Regions from separate parts of the Staphylococcus sp. GW821-FHT11H10 genome, predicted to be linked through region 1. Evidence: predicted binding sites of a transcription regulator. Region 1 holds the regulator's gene; the other holds the start of a gene.
What was found. Region 1 encodes NrdR, which represses ribonucleotide reductase genes. Its sites were predicted from a motif close to AACACNATATATNGTGTT; they were not measured.

Region 1 (9,411 bases):
AAACGCTTTCAAATTTAAATTATTATGTTACACTATTTTTATAAAGTATAACATATAAACAAACAATCAAGGGGTGCTTTAAATGTCAACAAATATTGCAATTAATGGTATGGGTAGAATAGGTAGAATGGTGTTAAGAATCGCATTACATAAAGAAGATTTAAACGTTGTAGCGATTAACGCAAGCTATCCACCTGAAACAATTGCGCATCTAATAAATTACGATACTACTCATGGTAGATTTGATAAAAAAGTTGAACCAATTGAGAACGGTATCCGTGTCGATGGACAAGATATTAAACTTGTTTCTGACCGTAACCCTGAAAATTTACCTTGGAAAGACTTAGACATTGATATTGTAATTGAAGCTACAGGTAAATTTAACCATGGCGATAAAGCAATTGGCCATATTAATGCAGGTGCTAAAAAAGTATTACTAACTGGTCCTTCTAAGGGTGGCCATGTACAAATGGTGGTTAAAGGGGTAAATGATAACCAATTAGATGTAGATACATATGACATTTTTAGTAATGCATCTTGTACAACTAACTGTATTGGTCCGGTAGCAAAAGTGCTTAATGATAAATTTGGCATCGTTAACGGTCTTATGACAACAGTACATGCGATTACTAACGATCAAAATAATATTGATAATCCGCATAAAGATTTACGTCGTGCACGTTCATGTAATGAAAGTATTATTCCAACTTCAACTGGCGCAGCTAAAGCTTTAAAAGAAGTACTTCCAGAATTAGAAGGTAAATTGCATGGCTTAGCTTTACGTGTGCCAACTAAAAACGTGTCACTTGTAGACTTAGTTGTAGATTTAAAAGAAGATGTTACAGCTGAACAAGTCAATGACGCATTCAGAAATGCTGGACTAGATGGTATTCTCGATGTAGAAGACGAGCCACTAGTATCAATGGACTTCAATACAAATCCTAATTCAGCAGTTATTGACGCTCAAAACACAATTGTGATGGATGATAATAAAGTAAAAGTGATTGCATGGTATGATAATGAGTGGGGTTACTCAAATAGAGTAGTTGAAGTTGCTCAACAAATTGCTAAATTAATTGGCTCTGAAAATGTTGCAACGGCTAAATAATAAGATATCACTATAAATTAAAACGAGACTGTTAAATCTTTTGACTAAGATTTGATAGTCTCGTATTTTATTTTTATGTGATTTTGTATTAAAACTTTCACGCATTCTTGTCATTAAAGAAATATATTATGCATAAAACTAGATTTTTATTAAGATACTTTTGTTTTAGTTTAATTTAAATGAGAATTAGACTTCTTTTGTCAAGAATGCTTTTATAGTATAATGAATCATAATCTATTCAAGAGGGTGAAAGATATGAAATGCCCAAAATGTAGTTCAACACATTCGCGTGTAGTTGATTCTAGACATGCGGATGATGCAAATGCAATTAGAAGAAGAAGAGAATGCGAAAATTGTGGTACTCGATTTACGACGTTCGAACATATAGAAGTAAGTCCATTAATTGTCGTAAAAAAAGATGGAACTCGAGAACAATTTTTAAGAGAGAAAATTTTAAATGGTCTTGTTAGATCTTGTGAAAAGAGACCAGTACGTTATCAACAATTAGAAGATATTACTAATAAAGTTGAATGGCAGCTACGTGATAGCGGACAAACTGAAATATCTTCGCGAGATATTGGTGAACATGTTATGAACCTGTTGATGCATGTCGATCAAGTTTCTTATGTGAGATTTGCTTCAGTTTATAAAGAGTTTAAAGATGTTGATCAATTGTTAGCATCAATGCAAGGTATCTTGAACGATAATAAACGGAGTGATCTATAAATGAGTTTACAATCGTATGAGTATGGTTTGAGTCCACATGACGGTTTTAAAGTGTATCGTCAGTTCCAATTTAATCATAATCATTTGGAAATACTTAATAGATTGTATATGCCATTAATTGGCGCGCAAGCGATAGGTACATATCACTTTATGAACCAATTCGTGAATAGTGATGACACATTAACGCATTACACAATAATGAATGAATTGAAAATGAATTTATCAGAATTTAGACAGTATATGGATTTATTGGAAGCAATCGGTTTATTTAAAACATATGTAAAGCATGATGAACGACAATCATTTTTTATTTACGAATTGATACAACCACCAACTGCCTATCAATTTTTTAATGATCCTATGTTATCAATTTATCTATATAACCAAGTCGATAAACAACGTTTTAAAAGCTTAAAAAATTATTTTAAAAAGCATGATTTTGATTTAAGTGGGTTTCAACAAGTAACTCGCAAGTTTACTGATGTTTTTAAAATTCCACACTCAAGCGTTACTATTGATGCTTCATCAATTAAAAAAGAAAAACCATATCATGGTATTGATTTATCCAATGTATCATTTGATTTTGAGATTTTAAAAGAAATGCTACGTCATCATTTTATTAGCGATGAAATTATAACTAAAGAAGCTAGAGATTTAATTGTTCAATTGGCTACATTGTATGGTTTAACAGAAGATGCTATGAAACGAATTATATTGAATTCTATTACAAGTAATCAACAATTATCATACGAAGAAATGAGAAAGCATGCACGTTCGTATTATTTAATTGAACATAATCAACAATTACCTGAATTAGAGCCTAAGGCAAGTAATCATAATGAAGTGAATAGTAACAATCAATCTGTGTCTTCAAGTCAACCAACTTCCAATGATGATTGGTTTCAATTGTTAGAGGAAACAAGTCCAGTAGATATGTTGGCGTCATGGTCAGAATCAGAACCAACATTTCAACAAAAGAAAATGATTGAAGAGTTAGTCGAAAGAGAAAAATTAAGCTTTGGTGTAATTAATATTCTTTTACAATTTGTAATGCTAAAAAATGAGATGAAACTACCTAAAACATATATTTTAGAAATCGCATCTAATTGGAAAAAATTAGGTATTAAGACTGCAAAAGAAGCATATAACTATGCGTTAAAAGCAAATGAATCAAAATCAGAATATAAAGGTAATGACCAACGTCAATCAAGAAAGCGTTATTCAAAATCACGTGAGATTGTATCTAGAGAAAAAACACCTAAATGGTTAAAAAATAGAGGTCAAGAAAAAACTGATAAAGAAACGACTAAAGAAGAACAAGAACAGTTTGAAAAGGAAAGAGCTGCGTTTCGTGAACAACTAAAACGCGATTGGGAGGAGGATTAAATGAAATCATTCAATAGTATTATCAAATCAAATGGCGATTTAGAAAAAAGAATTGCTAAAATTAAAAAACAAGTCGTTAACGATCCTGATGTTAAATCATTTTTAAATGAACATCAATCTGAATTGACCAATGAAATCATTGATAATGACTTAAATGTGTTGCAAGAGTATAAAGATCAACAAAAAAATTATGATGGGCATGATTATGAAAATTGTCCGAACTTTGTTAAGGGTCATGTTCCTGAATTATATATCGACAATAATAGAATTAAAATACGTTATAACATGTGCCCTTGCAAAATTAAACACGATGAAGAAAGATTTAATTCTCACTTAATCACATCACACCATATGCAACGTGATACATTAAACGCTAAGATGAAAGATATTTATGACACTGATTTGAACCGATTAGTTATTGCTAAAAATGTAAATGATATCTGTAAACAATTAGTTAATGGAGAAAATGTAAAAGGAATGTATATTCACGGCCCATTTGGAACAGGGAAATCATTTATTCTAGGTGCAATTGCCAATCAACTTAAAGCTAAAAGTGTTGCTTCTACGATTGTTTATTTACCTGAATATATTCGCACACTCAAAAGTGGTTTCAGAGATGGGAGTTATGAAACAAAGTTACAACGAATAAGAGAGGCAAATATATTAATGATAGATGATATAGGTGCGGAAGAAGTAACACCTTGGGTTAGAGATGAAGTAATTGGACCATTATTACACTATCGCATGGTTCAAGAACTACCAACGTTTTTCTCATCGAATTTAAATTTTGAAGAGCTAGAACATCATTTATCTATCACACGTGAAGGTGCGGAAGAAACAAAAGCCGCTAGAATTATTGAAAGAATTAAATCTTTATCAACGCCATATTATTTGGATGGTAAAAATTTAAGAAACAATTGAAATTTAAAATAACTATTGTATAATTAAGATAAATCTTAATCGTTGAAATAGTTGAAGATATGATAATTTAATCCATGTTATACAGCGAGCTAATGTATGATGAGAGATTAGCTAATAAATTAAATTATTACTCCTTCATCATTAGGTGTTGGTAATCAATGCCCGGCTCAAGACCGTTATCTTAAGTAGAGATATTTAGCTATTGCTAAATAACTAGGGTGGTACCACGACGAACTCGTCCCTTTTTTTAGGGGCGAGTTTTTTATTTCAACGAAATTAGAATTTAATTATGGAGGTTTTCTAATGGATCAAATAAATGTTCAATTCCCAGATGGAAATTCGAAAGCGTTTGATAAAGGCATTACAACTGAAGAAATTGCACAATCAATTAGCCCTGGATTAAGAAAAAAAGCGGTTGCTGGTAAATTTAAAAATCAAATGGTCGATTTAACTAGACCGTTAGAAGAAGACGGTTCAATTGAAATTGTGACTCCAGGTAGTGATGAAGCGCTTGAAGTTTTACGTCATTCTACTGCCCATTTAATGGCCCAAGCTTTAAAACGTTTATATGGGGATGTTAAGTTTGGAGTTGGCCCTGTTATAGACGGTGGATTCTATTATGATTTTGATATGGATGAAAAGGTTTCGTCAGATGACTTTGAAAAAATTGAAAAAACGATGAAACAAATTGTTGATGAAAATCATAAAATTGAACGTAAAGTTGTATCAAGAGAAGAAGCTAAATCATTCTTCAAAGATGATCCTTATAAATTGGAATTAATAGACGCTATACCTGAAGATGAAAGTGTTACTTTGTATTCGCAAGGTGAATTTACTGATTTATGTCGTGGTGTACACGTTCCTTCAACTTCAAAAATCAAAGAATTTAAATTACTTTCAACTGCCGGTGCATATTGGCGTGGTGACAGCAATAACAAAATGTTACAGCGTATTTATGGTACAGCATTCTTTGATAAAAAAGATTTGAAAGCACATTTAGAGATGCTTGAAGAGCGTCGTGAGCGTGATCACCGTCGAATTGGTAAAGATTTAGAGCTATTCACTAATAATCAATTAGTAGGTGCAGGTCTTCCATTATGGTTGCCTAATGGTGCTACAATTCGTAGAGAAATTGAACGTTATATAGTTGATAAAGAGGTAAGTATGGGTTATGACCACGTATATACTCCAGTGTTAGCAAATGTTGAGTTATACAAAACTTCTGGACACTGGGATCATTATAGAGATGATATGTTCCCACCAATGAAATTAGATGAAACAGAAGAAATGGTATTACGACCTATGAATTGTCCACATCATATGATGGTCTATAATAATCGTCCTCATTCTTATCGTGAACTACCTATCCGTATTGCAGAATTAGGAACTATGCACAGATATGAAGCTAGTGGTGCTGTATCAGGATTACAACGTGTACGTGGAATGACATTAAACGATTCACACATATTTGTTAGACCTGATCAAATTAAAGATGAATTTAAACGTGTTGTTAACATGATTCAAGAAGTATATAGTGACTTTGGCTTTGAAGATTACACATTCAGATTAAGTTACAGAGATCCAGAAGATAAAGAGAAGTATATGGATGATGATGAAATGTGGAACAAAGCTGAAACTATGTTAAAAGAAGCAGTCGATGAAATGGGATTACCATATGTTGAAGCAATTGGTGAAGCGGCATTCTATGGTCCAAAACTAGATGTTCAAGTTAAGACTGCTATGGGTAAAGAAGAAACTTTATCAACTGCTCAAATTGATTTCTTATTGCCAGAACGTTTTGAACTAACATACATCGGTAGCGATGGTGAAAATCATCGTCCAGTAGTTATTCATCGTGGCGTAGTTTCAACTATGGAACGATTTGTAGCGTTCTTAACTGAAGAAACTAAGGGTGCATTCCCAACTTGGTTAGCACCTAAACAAGTTGAAATAATACCTGTTAATGTTGACTTACATTATGACTATGCTAGAAATTTACAAGATGAATTAAAATCACAAGGTGTACGTGTAGAAATTGATGACCGTAATGAAAAAATGGGGTACAAAATTCGTGAAGCACAAATGCAAAAAATACCTTATCAAATAGTTGTTGGTGATAAAGAAGTTGAAAACAATCAAGTCAATGTACGTAAATACGGCTCTCAAGATCAAGAAACAGTTGAAAAAGATGAATTTATTTGGAATTTAGTAGATGAAATTCGTTTGAAAAAACATAGATAGTCTTGATAAAAATGATAGCTTAATGTATATTACTATATAGTTAATTAAAAAAAGAGTTAGAGGTTGCGTCTTTAATTAGTAACACTTCAGAAGTTATTAAGGAACGTATGTTGAAAGTGTGGAAGGTAAAGATGCCGAAATGAATGATACCCTTAATTATCATTTGTTGGGACAGTTATCGAAAAGAAACTGTACTGTCACAATTTGTGATGTGCTACCGACATAGATTAAGCAGATGGTTGCATATCTAAAGGTATGCAACCATTTTTTTATGCTTTAAAGAATTATAAACTATTTGGAAGTATAATTTGAATGCGTTCATAATCATCGCATAACACAACAAAACTATTTTAGTTAGCCTCTACTGTAAGAAAGGGAGCTTCTATGAAAAAAGTCGAAAATCAAGATGATGGAATCAAAAGAGGACTGAAGGACCGCCATATTTCTATGATAGCAATGGGTGGTTGTATCGGTACCGGATTATTTATGACCTCTGGGGGAGCAATACACGATGCAGGGGCATTAGGTGCTTTAATTGCATATGCGATTATTGGAGCTATGGTATTCTTCCTCATGACATCTTTAGGTGAAATGGCAACGTATTTACCAGTGTCTGGTTCATTTAGTACTTACGCAACACGTTTTGTAGATCCATCTTTAGGATTTGCGTTAGGTTGGAACTATTGGTTTAACTGGGTTATTACAGTTGCAGCAGATGTAACCATTGCTGCACAAGTCATTCAATATTGGACACCTATGGCTGGTATTCCAGCATGGGTTTGGAGTTGTATATTCTTAGTTATTATATTCGCACTAAACTCTTTATCTGTTAGAGTTTATGGTGAAAGTGAATATTGGTTCGCTTTAATCAAAGTTGTAACAGTCATTATCTTTATCATTATTGGTCTTTTAACGATACTAGGTATTATGGGTGGAGAATTTGTAGGTTTCGAGACATTTACGAAAGGTGACGGACCAATTCTAGGTGGTAACTTAGGTGGAAGTTTATTATCAATTCTAGGCGTCTTCCTAGTTGCTGGATTCTCATTCCAAGGTACAGAGTTAATTGGTATTACAGCTGGAGAATCTGAAAATCCAGAACGCGCTGTACCTAAAGCTATTAAACAAGTATTCTGGAGAATATTATTATTCTACATATTAGCAATATTTGTTATAGGTATGTTAATCCCTTACGATAGTAATGCATTGATGGGTGGCGATGATAATATTGCTACTTCTCCATTTACACTCGTGTTTAAAAATGCTGGGTTAGCTTTTGCGGCATCATTTATGAATGCAGTTATTTTAACATCAGTTTTATCAGCAGGTAATTCAGGTATGTATGCATCAACACGAATGTTATATTCTATGAGTAAAGATAAATTAGCTTTCCATTCATTTGGTAAAACGAATAAATATGGTGTGCCATACTTATCTTTATTTGCGACAGCGATTTTAGTTGTTATTATTTTCTTAGTGCAAAAACTAAGTGGTGACGCATATGAATATATTGTTGCTGCAAGTGGTATGACAGGCTTTATCGCATGGGTAGGTATTGCAATTAGTCACTACAGATTTAGAAGAGCTTTCGAAAAACAACATCATAGTAAAAGGGAGTTGAAGTATAAAGCTAAATGGTTCCCATTCGGTCCTATATTCGCAGGCTTGCTCTGTGTGATTGTCATAATCGGGCAAGATGTTGATTTTATTAAAACAGGTCATTTCGATTTAAATCGCTTCATTATCACATATATGGGAATCCCAGTTTTCTTAGTATTCTTTATTTATCATAAATTGAGATATAAAACGAAGATAATTCCATTAGATAAAGTAGATTTAAGACAAGATGTTTCAATGGATGAAGTAAAACATCACTAATATTAAAATAATTGTTGACTTATATGATATACACTGATATGATTATTAACGTTGAATACGAAACGTACCAAGTAGAAACACCCGTTTCTCACCTGTAGCGACGCATCAAGCAGTTGGCAGGTTAATCATGTCACACATTATATGTGTATGAGAGAAGAGCGGGCATTCTATGCTCGCTCTTTTTGCTTGGAAAATTTCGTAAAATTTTGGGAGGTGTCAACCATAGCAAAAGATCAAACGCAAGTTAACGAAAAGATTCGCGCTAAAGAATTACGTTTAATTGGCCAAAATGGTGACCAAATTGGTGTTAAATCAAAACGAGAAGCATTAGAAATGGCTGAACGTGTTGAATTAGATTTAGTAGTTGTAGCACCAAATGCTAAACCACCTGTTGCAAGAATTATGGATTATGGTAAATACAAATTCGAACAGCAGAAAAAAGAAAAAGAAATGAAAAAGAAACAAAAAGTTATCAATGTTAAAGAAATACGCCTAAGTCCAACTATTGAGGAACATGATTTCCAAACTAAGTTGAAAAATGGTCGTAAATTCTTATCTAAAGGCGATAAATGTAAAGTTTCTATTCGTTTCAGAGGTCGTGCAATCACTCATAAGGAAATTGGTCAGCGCGTATTAGAAAAATTCGCTGACGAATGTAAAGATATTGCCACTGTTGAACAGAAACCTAAAATGGAAGGGCGTCAAATGTTTATCATGTTAGCGCCTATTAACGAAAAATAATTCACTATTATTAGGAGGAAATGAATCATGCCAAAAATGAAAACTCACCGTGGAGCAGCTAAACGTGTTAAAAGAACTGGTTCAGGTCAATTAAAACGTTCAAGAGCTTTCACATCACACTTATTTGCAAATAAAAACACTAAACAAAAACGTAAATTACGTAAAGCTAAATTAGTTTCTAAAAGCGATATGAAACGAGTAAAACAATTATTAGCTTATAAAAAATAATTGTAATTGATAAATGTACGATAATTAATTGTTATATCTAAGGAGGAATTTAATATGCCACGAGTTAAAGGTGGAACAGTAACAAGAGCACGTCGTAAAAAAACGATTAAATTAGCTAAAGGTTACTTCGGTGCTAAACACACATTATATAAAGTAGCAAAACAACAAGTAATGAAATCAGG
Region 2 (9,411 bases), on a different contig from region 1:
CCAACCGAATAAATTCATTTTCATATCAGAACGTTCTAAACCATAAATGTTTAATACGTTTGATCCTTGTTCTTGTATTGCCCAGAATAACATTCCTAAAATAAATAAAGGAATGAATGCTTTAACACGAGAACGTTCTACATCTGTAACATCTTTACTGCGAATCATAGTAGTGAAGTAAATGATTGGTAAAGCTATACCAAGTACCAGAACCGTATTACTAATAAGATTGAATGATAAAGTGTTTGTGAAATATGTAACTAATAGTACAATCGCAATGACTGCTACAATGATACCTACGATTAATCCGTATTTTTTCTTTTCTTCAGAAGATAGTGGGTTGGTTGGATTCATACCAACAGAACCTAAATTCTTTTTATTGAAAATCATATACCATACTAAACCTAATGCCATACCAATCGCTGCAATTAAGAAACCACCGTGATAGTTTTTCACGTCTAGGAAATGTTGCAGAATGATAGGTGAGATAAGCGCACCTAGGTTAACTGACATATAGAATATAACGAAACCGGCATCCATACGAGTATCATTCTCAGGATATAATCGTCCAACGATGTTTGAAATATTTGGTTTCATTAAGCCTGAACCTATGATAATAAAGAACATTGATGCGAATAAACCGAACATTGCGAATGGTAAACTTAGACAAACATGTCCGATGATAATGAGTACTGCACCAATCAAGGTTGCCCCTCTAGTACCGAATAGTCTATCTGCGACCCATGCACCAGGAATTGAAGACATGTAAATTAATGCGCCATAAACTGACATGATAGACATTGCAGTCGTTTGATCAATTCCTAAACCACCATTTTTAATTTGATCATACATGTAGAAAATAAGCATGGCACGCATGCCGTAATAGCTAAATCTTTCCCAAAATTCTACAAAGAATAGTACTCCTAAACCACTAGGGTGTCCGAAGAACCCTCGCTGAGGTATTGTTTGAACAGCTTGTTCATGGGAATTGTTTGTTGCCATATGTATCCCAATCCTTTCTTTCTTTAAAGACTGAAATTTAAAATCATAAATATGATAAGTAAAATTGATTAATTTCTTAAAAATAGAAATTTTTAGAAATTTCAGTCAATGAGTTGATGATTTAAAATTGAATGAGAATAAGTTGCTTTATTTAGATCATCTTACTCTTTTGGAATTTTAAATGATAATAATAAAATACGCTTTAATTCACTAATAGGCAATAGTAAATTTAAATAAAATCTCACAAATAATGAAAAAATCCACTAAAATGTTTGACAATTTAGTGGTTAAGTTAATCTTTTATCTGTTATCTATTTTTTCTGGATATAAATCATGATTCATTAATCGGTGTTCAGCCATCTTCTCATATTTAGAATTTGGACGTCCATAATTAGTGTATGGATCTATTGAAATACCACCTCGTGGAGTGAATTTGCCCCAAACTTCAATATAATGTGGGTCCATTAAGTCAATTAAGTCATTCATAATGATATTCATACAATCCTCATGAAAATCGCCATGATTTCTAAAGCTAAATAAGTACAATTTCAATGACTTAGATTCTACCATTTTAATATTTGGAATGTACGAAATATAAATCGTTGCGAAATCTGGTTGACCTGTAATTGGGCAAAGAGATGTAAATTCAGGACAATTGAATTTTACGAAGTAATCGCGTCCTTGATGTTTATTATCAAATGTTTCCAAAACTTCCGGTGTATAGTCAAATTCATATTTATTATTTTGATTACCTAATAAAGTAATATCTTGTAGTTCTTCTTTTTGACGTCCTTGAGTCAATTGAATCACTCCTTAGTGTTAGATTGTTGTTTAGTTATAGCGGTTTGTCGTCGTGCCTTTTCGAACATATAATAGCTTGCACCAATAATAATGACATAACCGATAAGGGCATAGAAATCAGGTGTTTCACCGAATAAAATAAATCCGAATATAGCCGTGAAAATGATTGAAGCATACGTAAAGATAGAAATATCTTTTGCAGGTGCAAAACTATAGGCTAGTGTTATACCAATTTGGCCAACTGCAGCAGAAAGACCTGCCCCTAAAAGATAAACCATTTGTATTGTCGTCATTGGCTCATAAGTTGCGATTGAAAACGGTATTAAAACGACAACTGAAAATAATGAAAAATAAAAAACAATAGTATATGGTGCTTCTCTGGTACTTAATGCACGAACACATGTGTATGCAGAGGCAGCAAAAATACCAGAAAATAATCCAGCTAAAGAAGTAATCATTGTTGAAGAAAACTCTGGTTTAACGATAAATAACATACCTAAGATTGCTACAATCATAGCAATGATTTGATATTTTCGAACTTTCTCATTAAGAAAAATTAAACTGAGTAAAATCGTCCAAAAAGGGTTGAGTTTCATCAGTGTATCCGCATCGCTTAACACCATATGATCTATAGCGTATATATTTAATAGGACACCTATAAGGCCTAGTGTAGATCGGGAAATTAAAAGAGGTTGGCTACTTAATTTCCCAAACATAGGTTGCTTATATTTAAATATGAAGAATAATGGTATGAACATTGCAACAAAATTTCGAGCTAGGGATTTTTGAAATACAGGTAGATCTCCGGCGAGTCTAAAAAAGACTGACATAAAACTAAAACCGACAGCTGAAATTAAAATTGCAATAATACCTTTAACTTTTGGATTCAAGGTTAATCGCCTCATTTATAAAAAATTACCGTATATATAGTAGCATAATTCAAATGCTAATGCATAAATACTTGAAAATAATACCAAGATGTATTATTATTTTAATACGAACAAATGTTCTGTTTATATTAAAAACACGTTAAATGCTATTTTTTTACAAATGTTATATTCGTGTTTTTGAAGCAAATTATAATTAACATTTGAATAATTGCGCAAAATATATTGATAATTTAAATGATTGGTCTTCAAGAATGCCGACAATTCAATGGTTTATTTAGCTGATAAAAATGCAACTAAAACACATCAAATATTCGAAAATAATTATTTGCGCCAATTTAAGTTTGGTCTGATGCACATTCAGACGTTTTTCCGAACTTTTGTCACGAAATAGTTACTTTTAATTAAGAGAGCAATTCTGTATAATGAAACACAGAATATAGTATTAAATTTTGAAACGAACCACAACATGTTGTGGTTGTATAAAAAGTTTGTGTTATACAAATTATTCATTTTAAAGGCAATTTCACACTGATTTTAAGTTGAAATTCCTAATTTAATACTATTAATACGAACGAGCATATAGATGAAATAGTCTCGAAATTTTAGTCTGAACACTACATGTAGTGGCTAGAAATGAAAGTCACTTCTTTTAGTATATTAATCATCAGCTAGTTGACATCCAATTAAATGTCTAAAATATGTCGCATTTATTGTCTAGCAAGTTTTCTTATCTATTAAGAGAACTTCTTTTTAATTAATATTATGGACTGACGAAAGAAGGCGTTCCAATGAAAGTAGTTTATTTTTCTTTTTCAGGTAATGTAAGAAGATTTATTAAACGAAGTGAAATTTCAGATGTAATGGAAATTACTAAGGATAATTGTACAGATCCATTTGAAGAACCTTATATTTTAGTTACGGGAACAATTGGATTTGGTGAAGTGCCTAAAGAAGTACAATCGTTTTTAGAAATTAATCATCATAATTTACGCGCTGTTGCAGCAAGTGGTAACCGTAACTGGGGACAAAACTTTGCGAAAGCGGGTAGAACAATTTCCGAAGAATATCATGTACCTTTATTAATGAAATTTGAAGTACAAGGTTCTAATAAAGATGTTATTGAATTTAAAAATAAGGTGGGGCATTTCAATGAAAATTATGAACGAGAAAAAGTACAATCATATTGAACTAAATAATGAAGTTACGAAACGTAAAGACAATGGTTTCTTTAACTTGGAGAAAGATCAAGAAGCATTAGCGGTTTATCTAGAAGAAATCCATGACAAAACAATTTATTTTGACAGTGAGATTGAACGTTTACACTATCTAGTAGATAATAATTTTTATTTTAATGTCTTTGACAAATATAGCGAAGAAGATTTAGTTGAAATCACTGAATTCGCCAAATCTATCAACTTTGAATTTGCAAGCTATATGTCTGCTAGTAAGTTTTATAAAGATTATGCGCTAAAAACTAATGATAAATCACAATATCTAGAGGATTATAATCAACATGTCGCAATCGTTGCACTATATTTAGCGGATGGTAATAAGCAGCAAGCGAAACAATTTATCTTAGCAATGGTCGAACAACGTTATCAACCTGCAACACCAACTTTCTTGAATGCTGGTCGCGCACGTCGTGGTGAATTAGTATCATGTTTCTTACTAGAGGTAGATGATAGTTTGAACTCTATCAATTTCATTGATTCTACTGCCAAGCAATTAAGTAAAATTGGTGGTGGTGTAGCAATAAATCTTTCTAAATTACGTGCTCGTGGTGAAGCTATCAAAGGTATTAAAGGTGTAGCCAAAGGTGTGCTACCAGTTGCCAAAGCATTAGAAGGCGGATTTAGCTATGCTGATCAACTAGGCCAACGTCCAGGTGCAGGTGCAGTATATTTGAATATCTTCCATTATGATGTAGAAGAGTTCTTAGACACTAAAAAGGTAAATGCTGATGAAGACTTACGTTTATCAACAATTTCTACTGGTCTTATAGTGCCATCTAAATTCTTTGATTTAGCAAAAGAAGGCAAAGATTTCTATATGTTTGCACCACATACGGTTAAACAAGAATATGGTGTAACATTAGATGATATTGATTTAGAAAAGTACTATGACGACATGGTTGCAAACCCAAATATCGTTAAGAAGAAAAAAGACGCAAGAGAAATGTTGAATATGATTGCGCAAACACAATTACAATCAGGTTACCCATACTTAATGTTTAAAGATAATGCTAACAAAGTTCATGCCAATTCAAATATTGGTCAAATTAAAATGAGTAATTTATGTACAGAAATCTTCCAATTACAAGAGACATCAGTGATTAATGATTATGGTATTGAAGACGAAATTAAACGCGACATATCATGTAATTTAGGTTCATTAAACATTGTAAATGTGATGGAAACAGGTAAAATTAAAGATTCTGTTCACACAGGTATGGATGCATTAACAGTAGTTAGTGATGAAGCAAATATTCAAAATGCACCAGGCGTGAGAAAAGCTAACAGTGAGTTACACTCTGTCGGTCTTGGCGTAATGAACTTACACGGCTATTTAGCTAAAAATAAAATAGGATATGAATCAGAGGAAGCTAAAGACTTTGCAAATACTTTCTTCATGATGATGAACTATTATTCAATAGAACGTTCAATGGAAATTGCGAAAGAACGTGGGGAAGTATACCAAGACTTTGAACAATCAGATTATGCTAGTGGTAAATACTTTGAGTTTTATACTTCTCAAGAATTTGAACCTAAATTTGAGAAAGTGAAACGACTATTTGATCATATTGATATTCCAACTGCTAAAGATTGGAAAGCATTACAAGAACAAGTTCAACAACATGGTTTATATCATGCATATAGACTTGCAATTGCACCTACACAAAGTATTTCATATGTACAAAATGCAACAAGTTCAGTTATGCCAATTGTTGATCAAATTGAACGTCGTACTTATGGTAATGCTGAAACATTTTATCCAATGCCATTCTTGTCTCCTGAAACAATGTGGTATTATAAATCAGCATTCAATACTGACCAAATGAAATTAATAGATTTAATCGCTACGATTCAAACACACGTGGACCAAGGTATTTCAACAATTTTATATGTGAATTCTGAAATTTCAACACGTGAATTATCAAGATTATATGTTTATGCTCACCATAAAGGGCTTAAATCGCTATATTATACTCGTAATAAATTATTGAGTGTAGAAGAATGTACAAGCTGTGCTATCTAATTTAAGAAACTTAAGATAACAAATTTTAAAAAGGAGGAAGGTTGTAGAGTCAAAACTTAAAAATGACTCTCAACTTATCCTCCAAACGAATGAGATTTGCTTTTTAGTAATTAAGGAGGATTTATAAATGAAGGCCGTCAATTGGAATACCCAAGAAGATATGACGAATATGTTTTGGCGTCAAAATATTTCTCAAATGTGGGTAGAAACAGAATTTAAAGTATCAAAAGATATTGCAAGTTGGAAGACACTAACTGAAGACGAGAAGAATACATTCAAACGTGCGTTAGCAGGATTAACAGGATTGGATACACATCAAGCAGATGATGGTATGCCGTTGATTATGTTACACACAACAGACTTACGTAAAAAAGCAGTGTATTCATTTATGGCAATGATGGAACAAATTCATGCGAAAAGTTATTCACATATATTTACAACTTTACTTCCATCTAGTGAAACAAACTATTTACTAGATACTTGGGTAATAGAAGAGCCTCATTTAAAATATAAATCTGATAAAATTATTGAAAACTATCACAAATTGTGGGGCAAAGAAGCCTCTATATATGATCAATATATTGCAAGGGTATCAAGTGTATTTTTAGAAACCTTCTTATTCTACTCTGGTTTCTATTATCCTTTATATTTAGCTGGACAAGGTAAAATGACTACTTCTGGTGAAATCATTAGAAAGATTTTACTAGACGAATCGATCCATGGTGTGTTTACAGGATTAGATGCTCAAAGTTTACGTAACGAACTATCTGAAAATGAAAAACAAAAAGCAGATAAAGAGATGTATAAATTATTAGAAGATTTATACGCTAATGAAGTATCTTATACACATATGTTATACGATGATATCGGCTTAAGTGAAGATGTATTGAACTATGTACAATACAATGGAAACAAAGCATTATCTAACTTAGGCTTTGAACCATACTTTGAAGAAAAAGAATTTAATCCTATCATTGAAAATGCATTAGATACTACAACTAAAAACCATGATTTCTTCTCAGTTAAAGGTGACGGATACACATTGGCATTAAATGTAGAAGCCTTACAAGACGAAGATTTCATTTTTGATAATTAATTATTAAAGACTAACATTAATAAGCCACTAGATTCAGTGTTGTTGATAACAACTACGATTTTAGTGGCTTATTTTTGTATTAAAAAGAGTACATCGTATTTGGACAAAAATAAATATTTACTTATGTATAAAAATACTATTGAAATCCACGTCTGTAATCTTTAATATTAATATTGACGACAATGATAATCATTATCGTTGGTAACGATTATCATTTCAATACGTATAGCAAGATGAGGAGAATTATTAGTGAAGTTTTTATTTAAGGGTTATGTTTTACTTATTTTATTAGTTTGTTTAACTATAGTCTCCTTATTTGTTGGAGTGAGTCAGCTCTCTCTTTCAGATATTTTCCACTTAAGTGAAGAGCAACAAAATATTTTGTTCTCAAGTCGTATTCCACGGACGGTTAGTATCCTACTTTCAGGTAGTTCACTCGCGTTAGCAGGATTAATTATGCAACAGATGATGCAAAATAAATTTGTAAGTCCGACTACGGCAGGAACAATGGAGTGGGCCAAGTTAGGTATTTTGATTTCGCTTATCTTTTTTCCGAAAGGTCACATCCTAATCAAGTTGCTATTTTCAGTAGGATTGAGTTTAGCAGGGACATATTTATTTGTGAAGTTAATTAATTTGATTCGTGTTAAAGAAGTTATCTTCGTACCATTATTAGGAATTATGATCGGTGGTATTGTATCTAGCTTTACTACTTTTATTGCGTTAAGAACCAATGCATTGCAAAGTATTGGCAACTGGATGAATGGTAACTTTGCAATTATCACAAGCGGACGTTATGAAGTGCTTTATCTTGTAGTTCCATTACTCATTATCGCTTTTATTTTTGCGAATCATTTTACGATTGCTGGTATGGGGAAAGACTTTAGTCATAATTTGGGAGTAAGTTATGAAAAAATTATAAACATTGCATTATTTATTACAGCAGCATTGACGGCTTTAGTTGTTGTTACTGTAGGTACTTTGCCATTTTTAGGTCTCATTGTACCTAATATTATTTCAATGTATAGAGGCGACCATTTGAAAAATGCACTTCCACATACGTTGATGTTAGGGTCAATATTTGTATTATTCGCTGATATCATCGGTAGATTAATCGTTTATCCTTATGAGATTAATATAGGATTAACGATAGGTGTATTTGGGACAGTGATATTCCTAATCTTACTAATGAAAGGTAGAAAGCATTATGCAAATTAGTTCTAACAAGAAAATCATCATATTAATTATTGCGACAATTTGCATGGCAGCATTTTACTTATTAGTAGGTTTAGACTTTGAAATTTTTCAATATCAATTTCAGAGTCGATTAAGAAAATTAATACTCATACTCATTGTTGGTGGTGCTATAGGGGCATCAGTTGTTATATTTCAAGCGATTACGACGAATCGATTATTAACACCATCAATCATGGGTCTCGACTCTGTTTATCTATTTGTAAAAGTGTTGCCAGTTTTTTTAGTTGGTACACAAGCTGCAGTGATTACAAATGTGTATTTAAACTTTTTTGTGACGTTAATTGCGATGGTCTTATTTTCATTATTGCTTTTTGAAGGCATGTTTAAATTAGGACATTTCTCAGTATATTTCATTTTACTTGTAGGAGTCATCTTAGGAACATTCTTCCGAAGCATTACTAGCTTTATTCAGTTAATCATGGATCCTGAGTCATTCTTAGCGGTTCAAAGTGCCATGTTTGCGAGTTTTGAAGCATCAAACTCACGGTTGGTATTAGTATCTACATGTTTATTGCTTGTCTTAATTATTATTACCGTGATAATGCGTCCATATTTAGATGTACTACTACTTGGAAGAGCACAAGCAATCAATTTAGGTGTTTCTTACGAGTCAATGACGCGCTTGCTACTCATATTAGTGGCACTATTAGTTTCTATTTCCACTGCTTTAGTTGGTCCTGTTACATTTTTAGGATTGTTAACTGTAAATTTAGCCCATGAATTAATGAAGACATATGAACATAAATATATATTGCCAGCGACGATATTAATTAGTTGGATTAGTTTATTTATGGCACAATGGGTCGTTGAGAACTTATTTGAAGCTACAACAGAGTTTAGCTTAATCATTGATTTAATCGGTGGAAGTTACTTCATTTACTTACTTGTCAAAAGGAGAAGTGCAAATTGATTGAAATTAAAAATTTAGACAAAGCTATACAGAATAAGCCAATTTTAAAAAATATTAACGTCGACATTCAAAAAGGTAGATTAACATCGCTTATAGGACCTAATGGCGCGGGTAAAAGTACTTTACTGTCTGCTGTTAGTCGTCTGTTTGAGTATGAAAAGGGAACAATTAAGATTGAAGGTAAAGCTGTCGTAGATTAT

Region 2: the regulator NrdR is predicted to act here: its motif matches at 3,304-3,321, upstream of nrdI (class Ib ribonucleoside-diphosphate reductase assembly flavoprotein NrdI).

What each region holds. Positions count from the first base shown of each region.
Region 1 covers NZ_JBXARC010000010.1:127-9,537, forward strand. Annotated here, with positions in the region: gene gap (type I glyceraldehyde-3-phosphate dehydrogenase) at 83-1,108, shown strand; gene nrdR (transcriptional regulator NrdR) at 1,364-1,834, shown strand; gene dnaB (replicative helicase loading/DNA remodeling protein DnaB) at 1,835-3,220, shown strand; gene dnaI (primosomal protein DnaI) at 3,221-4,141, shown strand; gene thrS (threonine--tRNA ligase) at 4,445-6,382, shown strand; lysine riboswitch at 6,432-6,607, shown strand; gene AC1RRU_RS06955 (amino acid permease) at 6,767-8,260, shown strand; ribosomal protein L20 leader region at 8,324-8,451, shown strand; gene infC (translation initiation factor IF-3) at 8,474-9,001, shown strand; gene rpmI (50S ribosomal protein L35) at 9,029-9,229, shown strand; gene rplT (50S ribosomal protein L20) at 9,284-9,411, shown strand, end outside.
Region 2 covers NZ_JBXARC010000006.1:73,715-83,125, reverse strand. Annotated here, with positions in the region: gene AC1RRU_RS05240 (S-Cys-Gly-3M3SH uptake peptide MFS transporter) at 1-1,002, opposite strand, end outside; gene queF (preQ(1) synthase) at 1,303-1,803, opposite strand; gene AC1RRU_RS05230 (DMT family transporter) at 1,809-2,693, opposite strand; gene nrdI (class Ib ribonucleoside-diphosphate reductase assembly flavoprotein NrdI) at 3,482-3,880, shown strand; gene nrdE (class 1b ribonucleoside-diphosphate reductase subunit alpha) at 3,843-5,948, shown strand; gene nrdF (class 1b ribonucleoside-diphosphate reductase subunit beta) at 6,076-7,044, shown strand; gene AC1RRU_RS05210 (ABC transporter permease) at 7,294-8,262, shown strand; gene AC1RRU_RS05205 (iron chelate uptake ABC transporter family permease subunit) at 8,252-9,211, shown strand; gene AC1RRU_RS05200 (iron ABC transporter ATP-binding protein) at 9,208-9,411, shown strand, end outside.